Shumkonia mesophila: one gene and its partner. Each later gene encodes a partner of the first gene's protein in a complex. Links are inferred from orthologs where the notes say so. Each region holds a gene or a part of one and is shown on either strand. Other genes may lie near its edges.

What was found.
Region 2: the proteins of dnaN (region 1) and ODR01_RS21315 are in contact, whole or in part, in a cryo-EM structure (PDB 8GIZ), measured with the Escherichia coli proteins. The link is inferred for Shumkonia mesophila from one-to-one orthologs.

Annotation. Positions count from the first base shown.
Region 1 is NZ_JAOTID010000001.1:408,813-414,431, forward strand. The notes cover bases 1,509-4,364. They hold dnaN (DNA polymerase III subunit beta), read right to left. Parts: upstream 3,567-4,364; coding sequence 2,451-3,566; downstream 1,509-2,450. Other genes in these bases: recF (DNA replication/repair protein RecF), read right to left, coding at 1,509-2,387; dnaA (chromosomal replication initiator protein DnaA), read right to left, coding at 3,784-4,364. In the rest of the region: gyrB (DNA topoisomerase (ATP-hydrolyzing) subunit B), read right to left, coding at 1-1,191; more of recF, read right to left, coding at 1,212-1,508; more of dnaA, read right to left, coding at 4,365-5,160. UniProt on the Escherichia coli protein: Confers DNA tethering and processivity to DNA polymerases and other proteins. Acts as a clamp, forming a ring around DNA (a reaction catalyzed by the clamp-loading complex) which diffuses in an ATP-independent manner freely and bidirectionally along dsDNA.
Region 2 is NZ_JAOTID010000016.1:92,289-96,700, reverse strand. What follows is about bases 1,398-4,323. They hold ODR01_RS21315 (DNA polymerase III subunit gamma/tau), read left to right. Parts: upstream 1,398-1,902; coding sequence 1,903-3,744; downstream 3,745-4,323. Other genes in these bases: ODR01_RS21310 (3'-5' exonuclease), read right to left, coding at 3,745-4,323; ODR01_RS21325 (cupredoxin domain-containing protein), read left to right, coding at 1,398-1,692. Also shown: nudC (NAD(+) diphosphatase), read right to left, coding at 183-1,109; more of ODR01_RS21325, read left to right, coding at 1,222-1,397; more of ODR01_RS21310, read right to left, coding at 4,324-4,412. UniProt on the Escherichia coli protein: Part of the beta sliding clamp loading complex, which hydrolyzes ATP to load the beta clamp onto primed DNA to form the DNA replication pre-initiation complex.

The DNA of each region.
Region 1 (5,619 bases):
GGCCTCGATGATCTTGCCGATGACCTTGCGGGCCTCGCCGGGGTTTTCCTCGAAATAGCGGTCGAGGCCCTCGGCGACCAGATTCTCGACCACCGGGCGCACCTCGGAAGAGACCAGCTTGTCCTTGGTCTGCGACGAGAACTTGGGGTCCGGCACCTTGACCGACAGCACGCAGGTCAGGCCCTCGCGGGCGTCGTCGCCGGTCAGGCTCACCTTGGCCTTCTTGGCCAGCCCGCTGTTGGTGGCGTAGGAGTTGATGGTGCGCGTCAGCGCGGCGCGGAAGCCGGCCAGGTGGGTGCCGCCGTCGCGCTGCGGGATGTTGTTGGTGAAGCACAGCATGGTCTCGTGGTAGCTGTCGTTCCACTGCAACGCCAGCTCCACGGTGATGCCCTGGCTTTCGCTGCTGACGTAGATCATCGGCTTGTGCAGCGCGGTGCGCGAACGGTCGAGATAGGCGACGAAGGCCATGAGCCCGCCCTCGTAGTGGAGATCGACCTTCTTGTCGTCGACATGCCGGGCGTCGGTAAGCGCCAGCGCCACGCCGGAGTTGAGGAAGGCCAGCTCGCGCAGCCGCCGCTCCAGGGTGGCGAAGTCGTATTCGGTCATGGTGAAGGTTTCGGTCGACGGCAGGAAGGTGATCTCCGAGCCGGTAAAGGTCCCGCCATCGGCTTTCGAAGGCGCCTCGCCGACTTCCTTCAGCGGCGACTCGGTTTCGCCGTGGCGGAAGCGCACGAAGTATTCCTTGCCGTTGCGCCAGATGCGCAATTCCAGCCATTCGGAAAGCGCGTTGACCACCGAGACGCCGACCCCGTGCAGGCCGCCCGACACCTTGTAGGAATTCTGGTCGAATTTGCCGCCGGCATGGAGCTGGGTCATGATGACCTCGGCCGCCGAGACGCCCTCCTCCTTGTGCAGGTCGACGGGGATGCCGCGGCCGTTGTCGCGCACGGTGACCGAGCCGTCGCCGTTCAGCGTGACGTCGACGCGGTCGCAATAGCCGGCCAGGGCCTCGTCGATGGCGTTATCCACCACCTCGTAGACCATGTGGTGCAGCCCCGAACCGTCGTCGGTGTCGCCGATGTACATGCCGGGCCGCTTGCGCACCGCGTCGAGGCCGCGCAGGACCTTGATCGATTCGGCATCGTAGACGTTGCCGGGGACGGGAGAGGTTTCCTTGGTTTCGTCGGTCATCATTGATCTTCCGGTCGTTTTCAGGACGCCGGCGCCACTTGGGCGTCGGCCACGCGGAAAAACTGCGCTTCGCCGGCCAGGGGCCGGAACACCTCGGTCTCGGTGCCGGTCATCCAGACCTGGGCCCCGAGGCCGAGCAATTCCTCGAACAGCGCCTGCCGGCGCCGCTGATCCAGATGCGCCGCCACCTCGTCCAGCAGCAGCAGCGGCACCGAGCCGCGTTCCAGGGCCTGCATGCGCGCGCTCGCCAGGACGATGGCGATGAGCAGCGCCTTCTGCTGGCCGGTGGAGCACTGGCCGGCCGCCACCCCGGTGGCGACATCGTGCACCACCAGATCGCTGCGGTGCGGCCCCACGCCGGTGGTTCCGCTGTCGGCGTCGGCGGCCCGCCCGGCGGCGAGCGCGGCGCGGAAACGGTCCTCGGCGGCCAGCGCCGGACCGTCGTCCAGCCACCCCTCGACGGCGCCCGCGAGCCCGATGCCGGCGGCCGGGAAGGGCCCCGGCGACTCGGCGCAGAAGGCGGCCAGGCGCGCCGCCATGTCCTTGCGCGCCGCCGCCACCGCAACGCCGCGCGTCGCCATGGTGTCCTCCAGCGCGTTCAACCAGGCGCCGTCGGTCCGCCGTCCCGAGGCCGCCTCGCGCAGCAGCCGCGCCCGTTCGCGCAGCGCCTGCTCGTAGGCGGCGACGCGGCCGGCGTGGGCGGCGTCGAAGCCGAACACCAGCCGATCGACGAAGCGCCGGCGGGCCGAACCGCCCTCCGAGAACAGCCGGTCCATGCGCGGCGTCAGCCAGACGGCGGCGAAATGCAGGGCGAGTTCCGCCTGGCTGCGCACCGTCTCGCCGTCGATGCGCACGACGCGGCGCTCGCGCCCGCCGGCGGCGAGGCCGGCGGCATCACGCCCGGTGCCGAGGTCGACGACGCCCTGCGGGCCGCGCACCCCGGCGGCAACCGCCCAGGCCCGCCCCGAATCGTCTTCCGGCTCGCCCGCCTCGCGGCGCGCCACCTCGCCCAGCCTGGCGTTGCGCAGGCCGCGGCCGGGCACCAGGAACGACAGCGCCTCGAGCAGGTTGGTCTTGCCGGCGCCGTTGGCCCCGGTCAGCACCACCGGGCGGGCATCGGTTTCCAGGCGCAGGTGGCCGTAGGAGCGGAAATCGGTGAGCGCGAGACGCGCCACCGAAAATTTCGCCACCGCCACGGCCGCTCCGACGGAGCACCCGACCCTTGCCAAACCGCGCGATTCGCTCAGGGCCGCACCCCCCTAGACGCGCATGGGCATCAGCACATAGAGAGCGCTGGCGTCGCCGACCTCGCGCACGATGGTGGGCGAGGCCGAATCGGACATGACGAACTGCGCGGCGTCCCCTTCGATCTGCTGGGTGATGTCGAGCAGGTAGCGGGAATTGAAGCCGATTTCGATGGCATCCGCGGCGTAGGCCACCTCCAGCTCCTCGCTGGCGGTGCCGTTGTCCGGGCTGTTGGCCGACAGCACCAGATGGCCGCCGCCGACCGCCAGCTTCACCGCGCGCGACTTCTCGGTGGAGATCGCCGACACGCGGTCCACCGCCTCGGCGAACTGCTTGCAGTCCACTTCCATGATCTTGTTGTTGTCCGACGGGATAACCCGCTCGTAGTCGGGGAAGGTACCGTCGATCAGCTTGGAGGTCAGCACCGCGTCGTCGAAGGAGAAGCGGATCTTGGTCTCCGACAGGGCGATCGCGATGTCTTCGCCGGTCTCGTCGATCAGCTTGCGCAGCTCGGCCACCGTCTTGCGCGGCACGATGACGCCGGGCATGCCGGTCGCCCCCTCGGGCAGCGGCATTTCCACGCTGGCCAGGCGATGGCCGTCGGTGGCCACCGCGCGCAGCACGTCGACGCCGTCGCGCTGGCTGGCATGCAGGTAGATGCCGTTCAGGTAGTAGCGCGTCTCCTCGGTGGAGATGGCGAAGCGCGTGCGGTCGACCAGGCCGCGCAGCTCGGCCGCCGGCAGCTTGAATTCCTGGGGCAGGTCGCCGCCCGCCATCACCGGGAAGTCCTCGGTCGGCAGGCACGACAGCGTGAAGCGCGAGCGACCGGAGCGCAGCGTCAGGCTGTCGCCGTCGGCGGTTTCCAGCTCCACCTGGGAGCCTTCCGGCAGCTTGCGCACGATTTCATAGAGCGTGTGGGCCGGCGCCGTGGTTTCGCCCGGCGTCGCCACCTCGGCCGCGACCGATTCGGCGATGTCGAGATCCATGTCGGTGGCGTTGAGGCTGAGCCGGCCGTCCCTGGCCGTGACCTTGACGTTGGACAGGATCGGAATGGTGTTGCGGCGCTCGACCACGCTTTGGACGTGTCCCAGCGATTTCAGCAAAGCGGCACGCTCGATGGTCAGTTTCATGGCACCAACTTATCCAAAGTGTGGCCTTCCCCCCACGGGCGAATCCCGACGCCCGTCAGTTCCCGCATGGTGGTCGCCGAAGAGTACCGTGAAGGGCCCCCGCAGAGGGCGGCCATTATAACAAAAGTGCTTGGAATCAAAAGCACATTCGACCGCGCCCACGACCGCCCGGGCAGCCCCTTCCGGGACCCGCCGCGGGAAGGGCCGCAGGGCCCGCTCAGCCCTCCAGCATGCGGCGCAGAAGCTCGACGTCCTCGGCGAATCCGGCATCCCTCTCGCGCAGCTCATCGACCTTGCGCACGGCATGCATGACGGTGGTGTGGTCGCGCCCCCCGAACTTGCGCCCGATTTCGGGCAGCGAGCGGGTGGTGAGCTGTTTGGCCAGGTACATGGCGACCTGACGGGGCCTCGCCACCGAACGGGCGCGGCGGGCCGAGTGCATGTCGGAAATGCGGATGTTGAAATGCTCGGCCACCCGCTTCTGGATCTCCTCGATGGTCACCCGGCGGTCGTTGGCGCGCAGCAGGTCGTGCAGGACCTCCTGCGTGGTCTCCAGCGTGATCTGGCGGCCCACCAGCTGGGCGTGGGCGACGATGCGGTTCAGCGCCCCTTCCAGTTCGCGGACGTTCGAGGTGATCTTGTGGGCGAGGAATTCCAGCACGTTGCGCTTGACCTCGACGCCCAGCTGGTCAGCCTTCGACTGCAGGATGCCGAGACGCAGCTCGTAGGTGGTGGCGTGGATGTCGGCGACCAGTCCGCAGTTGAGGCGCGACTTCAAGCGCTCCTCGATCCCCTCCAGGTTGGAGGGCGACTTGTCGGCCGACAGCACGATCTGCCGGCCCTGGTCGACCAGCGCGTTGAAGGTGTGGAAGAATTCCTCCTGCGTCGAGTCCTTGCCGGCGATGAACTGGACGTCGTCGATCATCAGCACGTCGACCGAACGGAACTGCTCCTTGAAGTCGACCGTGTTCTGCTCGCGCAGCGCCCGGATGAACCGGTACATGAACTTCTCGGCCGACAGATAGATGACGTTGCGGGTGGGGTCGCTCTGGCGGATGCGCCAGGCGATGGCGTGCATCAGATGGGTCTTGCCCAGCCCGACCCCGCCATAGAGGAACAGCGGGTTGAAGGACACCTGGGTGGCGTCGGCCACCCGCTGCGCCGCCGCGTAGGCGAACTCGTTGGGCTTACCGACCACGAAGCGTTCAAAAGTGAAGCGCGGGTCCAGCGGCGCGCCGATGTCGACCACCGCCTCCTCGGCCGACCCCATGCGCCGGGCGGTCGGGACGGTCGGCAACGGCGCGACGACGGCGGGCTTCTCGACCGCCCGCGCCGGGCGATCGCTCAGCACCACGACGTCGACGCTGCGGATGCCCGGATTCTCCCCCTGCCAGAGCATGCACAGCCGGTCGGCGTAGTGGGTGACGATCCAGTCCTGCATGAACCGGGTCGGCACCGACAGCCGCACTTGGCCGTCGGCCATTTCGCGCACCGTGATGGGTTTCAACCAGCTCTGATACGCGGCTTCTCCGATCTCGGAGCGCAATCGTCCGCAGACCGCCTCCCATTGCGAATGCAATCGGATCTCCCCCATTCCGTCGTTCATCCTCAGGTGCCCCCAAACTCTCAGTCGTCGTGGCCGTCGGACTTATCGGCCCCCACCGTCATCGCCCGCCCGACCCGCGAAGAGCGAACTCCACGACGAAGCAATCACCAACATCATCCCGGCAGGGAACCCCCCGCCGAGCATTTTCGAGGAACACCACGCCCCCAGGAATTCGGGTGGTTATCCCCCTTTCAAGCCTTCGGCTCCTCCTCAGACCGGAACCCCAGCCGAACGGGCACACCCCTCAAGACCCTGTTGTATTCGCGAAATCTTTTGTCGATTTCTTACGAGCCCCGTTTTGAATTTCTTCCCGGAGCATACCTTGCTTCTAATGAAGCAAAAACATTCTTGCCGCAACTCTTAATATTGCGTCAGCTTTGTCTGTAATTTTACCTTTAAATTCTGACGCGTCCCAAATTGAATACTGAAAACACCATAAATTGTAGG
Region 2 (4,412 bases), on another replicon or contig:
TGACGCATGACGACAGAAGACGACAAAGGATGACAAGCCTACCGCGCGCCCGTCGCGGTGCCCGTCGCGGCCGATGCCGGCGGGCCGATGAACGGGGCCGTCGCCGGCGGCCGGAAATGACGACACATGACGACGGGGGACGACAAAGGATGACAAGCCTATGGCCGGTCCGTAGCGGCGGCTCAGGCGCCGCCTTCCTCCAGCCATTCGCGGATCAGCCACAGCGCGATGGAATCGGGGCGCGGCAGCCGGCGGCCGGTTTCGCCCAGGCGGGCGATGTCGTCCTTGGTGAACCAGAAGGCATCCACCAGTTCGCGGGGATTGACCGTGATGACGTCGGTGACGGCGACGGCGCGGTAGCCCAGCATCAGCGAAGCCGGGAACGGCCACGGCTGCGAGGCCCGATAGGTGACGTCGGCGACGGCGACGCCGGCTTCCTCCATCACTTCCCGGGCCACCGCCTCCTCCAGGCTTTCGCCGGGCTCGACGAAGCCGGCCAGCGTCGAATACATGCCGGGCAGGAACCCGGCCTTGTGGGCCAGCAGGCACGATCCGCCGCCGGGGCCGGGACGGGTGACCAGCATGATCACCGCCGGGTCGGTGCGCGGGAAATGCGGCTGGGCGCAGGCGGGGTTGGTGCATTTGCGCATGTGGCCGGCGTCGCTGGCCCGGGTCGGGCTGCCGCAGATGCCGCAAAAGCGGTGCCGGCGGTGCCAGTGCGCCATGCCGCGGGCATGGGCCAAGAGCGAGGCGTCGTGGGGGTCGATGGCCGCGGCCACCTGGCGCAGATCGGCAAACTGCGCCTCACCGCAGAGCGCGATGGCGTCTTGCTCCTCGAGGGCCGAAAGGTCGGCCGCGAAATAGGCGGTCTCGCCGTCGAGCCCCAGCAGGACGACCTCTGTCGCCCGCTCCAGAACGGCCTGCGCCGCCGCCCCGTCCCGCCAGCGCAGGCAGGGTTCCGTATCGACGCCGACCAGGTTGCGGTCGCGCCAGACCGGCAACACGCGGCACTTGGGATCGGCCAGCCGGGCGGCCACCCATTCGGCGTCGTCGCGCAGGGCGTCGACGCGGTCCAGCCGCGAGCCGGTGTAGAAAATGGTGCTTGTCATGGCGCGAAACCTTGCACACCCGGAATGTCGGCGCAATGGCCAGGCGAGGGCCATTGCCTTTTTGTCGTCCGCCCCGCAGAATTCCGGCCGATCGGCAGCCGTGGGGGGCGCCATGCGCGTGAAAGGGTTCGTGGCCGGCGGGGTGGTCGTCCTGCTCGGTGCCTGCCAGGCGGGCGACGTCGCGATGGAAACGCCGGCGGCGGCGGCCGTCGACTGGTCGCTGGCCGTCACCCGCACGCTGCGCATCCGCCAGGACGAATATGCCCCCCTCGTCATCACGCTGCGCCAGGGCCGTCCCTACGTGTTGAAGCTGGAAAACGCCGACGACGCGGCGCATGCCTTCAGCGCGCCGGACTTCTTCCAGGCCATCGCCGTCAAGTCACTGACGCCGGCCGAGCCGGCGGCCTCGCCGGGGGCGGCGCTGTCCTCGATCGGGCTGCCGCCCGGCCAGACGCGGGAACTGGCGTTCGTGCCCGTCAAGGACGGCCACTATTCCTTCGCCGACGGCTGGACCGGCCGCCTGCTCGGCGGCATCCTGGGCACCCGCGGGCTGATCGTCATCGAGGCGATCCGCCGGCCCTGAGGCGGTTGCGCATTCGGCCTTGCACGGGGTGCCCCCCCAACTGCTATAGTGCGCCCGGGAGGCTGGCAACGGACGGGCTCCTCGCCAACCCGGTCAGGTCCGGAAGGAAGCAGCCGTAACGAGTTTCGGCCCGGGTCGTTCGTCCAGTCTCCCACCTTTTTTCGCGCGGCTTTTTCCGTTGTCGCGAGCCACAGTCGATCCCGGCACCCGATGGACGATCAGCTGAACCCCGGACAGCCCGCTTCCCCCGCTTCCGCCGCCCCGGCCGCCGCGCAGGCGACGCCCTACCGGGTGCTGGCCCGCAAGTACCGGCCGACCACGTTTTCCGAGCTGATCGGCCAGGAGGCGATGGTCCGCACGCTGACCAACGCCATGAAGACCGGGCGCCTGGCGCATGCCTTCATCCTCACCGGCGTGCGCGGTATCGGCAAGACCACCACGGCCCGCCTGATCGCCCGCGCGCTCAACTGCGTCGGGCCCGACGGCACCGGCGGCCCGACCATCGATCCCTGCGGCGTCTGCGTCCATTGCAAGGCCATCGCCGAGGATCGCCACATGGACGTGATGGAGATGGACGCCGCCAGCCGCACCGGCGTCGACGACATCCGCGAGGTGATCGACGGCGTGCAGTATCGGCCGACCTCGGCGCGCACCAAGGTCTACATCATCGACGAAGTGCACATGCTGTCGAAGAACGCCTTCAACGCGCTGCTGAAGACGCTGGAAGAACCGCCCGCCCACGTCAAGTTCATCTTCGCCACCACCGAGGTGCGCAAGGTGCCGGTGACGGTGCTGTCGCGCTGCCAGCGCTTCGACCTGCGCCGTGTCGATTCCGGCACCCTGGCCGCCCACTTCGCCGGCATCGCCGAAAAGGAGGGCGTGACGGTGGCGCCCGGCGCCCTGCAATTGATCGCGCGCGCCGCCGACGGCAGCGTGCGAGATGGCTTGAGCCTGCTCGACCAGGCCATCGCCCATTGCGCCGGCGCCATCGGCGAGGACGAGGTCAGGACCATGATCGGGCTGGTCGACCGCACCCGCACCTTCGACCTGCTGGAGACGGCGATGCAGGGCGACGCGCGGGCCGGCCTCGACATCCTGGCCGATCTCTATGCCGGCGGCGCCGACCCGGCGGTGATCGTCGAGGACATGCTTGAACTCGTCCACTGGCTGACCCGCGTCAAACTGGTGCCGGCCGCGGCCGACGACCCGGGCATGCCCGAGGCCGAACGGGTGCGCGGCCGCGCCATGGCCGAGACGCTGTCGATGGCGGTGCTGACCCGGGCCTGGCAGATGCTGCTCAAGGGGCTATCCGAGGTGCGCCACGCACCCTCGCCCCTGCAGGCGGCCGAGATGGTGCTGGTGCGCCTGGTCTTCGCCGCCGACCTGCCAAGCCCGGCCGATGCGGTGGCTTCGTTGGCCGGCGGGGGCGCCGCTCCGGCGCGGACCGGCGGCGCGCCGTCCGGTGGCGGTGGCGGCTCTCCCGTGGCAGCGGCTTCGCAGGCGGCGCCGTCGATGCCCTCCGCCTCCGACCGGCCACGCGCCGCGGCGGTGGGGGGGCAGGCCAGCGCCGGACGGGATCCGCTGCCGCAGAGCGTTCTTGCGGCCGACCCCCAGAAGCCCGATCCGGCCACCTTCGCCGACGTCGTCGCGCTGACCCTGGCGGATCGCGAGATGATCCTGCACGCCAACCTGATGTCGAACCTGCACCTGGTGCGGTTCGAGCCGGGGCGCATCGAATTCCGTCCGGGCGAACACGCGCCGGGCGAACTGGCTCACGACCTGTCCCGGTTCCTCAACGCCCGCACGGCCAGGCGCTGGGTGGTCACGGTCTCGCGCGAGGCGGGGCAGCCGACGCTCCGCCAGCAGGAGGAAAAGGCCGAGGCCTCGCGCCGCTCGGAAGCGTCCCAGCATCCGCTGGTTCAGGCGGTCATGGAAACCTTCCCCGGGGCCGAGATCGAGGCGGTGCGCAACATGGGCGGCGCGGTCCCCCGCGGCGGCTTCGAGGCCGCCCTCGACGCCCCGGCCGAGCCGGACGCCGAGGAACCGGACTGATTAGAGCACGAAAGTGTTGTCCGAGGCCCGGCCCCAGGCCTCGAGGAAGCCCACGAGGTGGGGTCGCTCGTCGCCTTCGGCCTTGATCAGCTCCACCAGGTCGGCGACGGCGCGGTTGTAGCCGTCCAGGCCCAGCGTGCCGGTGTGCAGCTGGTGGCGCAAATAGACGAGGTAGGTGTTGAGGACGTCGGTCTCGCAGTAGTCGCGGATCTCCTTGATCCTTCCGCCATCGAAAAGATCGGCCACCCGGCTGCCCTCGATGCCGAACTTGCCGGGGAAGCCCATTACCGCGCACACCTCGTCGAGGCGGATGCGGGCCGAGGCCCCGAAGTCGGAGAGCACCTCCAGCAGGTCGCAATGCCAGTCGCTGGCGTAACGGCTGGTGTAGCTGTTCCACTTGTCGCCGGAGGCGTAAAGGAAGCGCGCCGCGATGCCGTGCTTCATCGCCCGGTATTTCAGCACCGGCAGGTCGAAGGTGCGCCCGTTGAACGACACCAGGCGCGGCTTGTGGCGCTCCACGAACTGGAAGAAGCCGGCGACCAGTTCCTTCTCGTCCGACTTCTCAGTGCCGCCCGAGCGCAACTCCTGGAGATAATAGGTCTCGCCGGCCCCGCTGCGCTCGATCTCGGCGCGCAGGAAGCTGATCGCCACCACCCGGTGGAACGGCT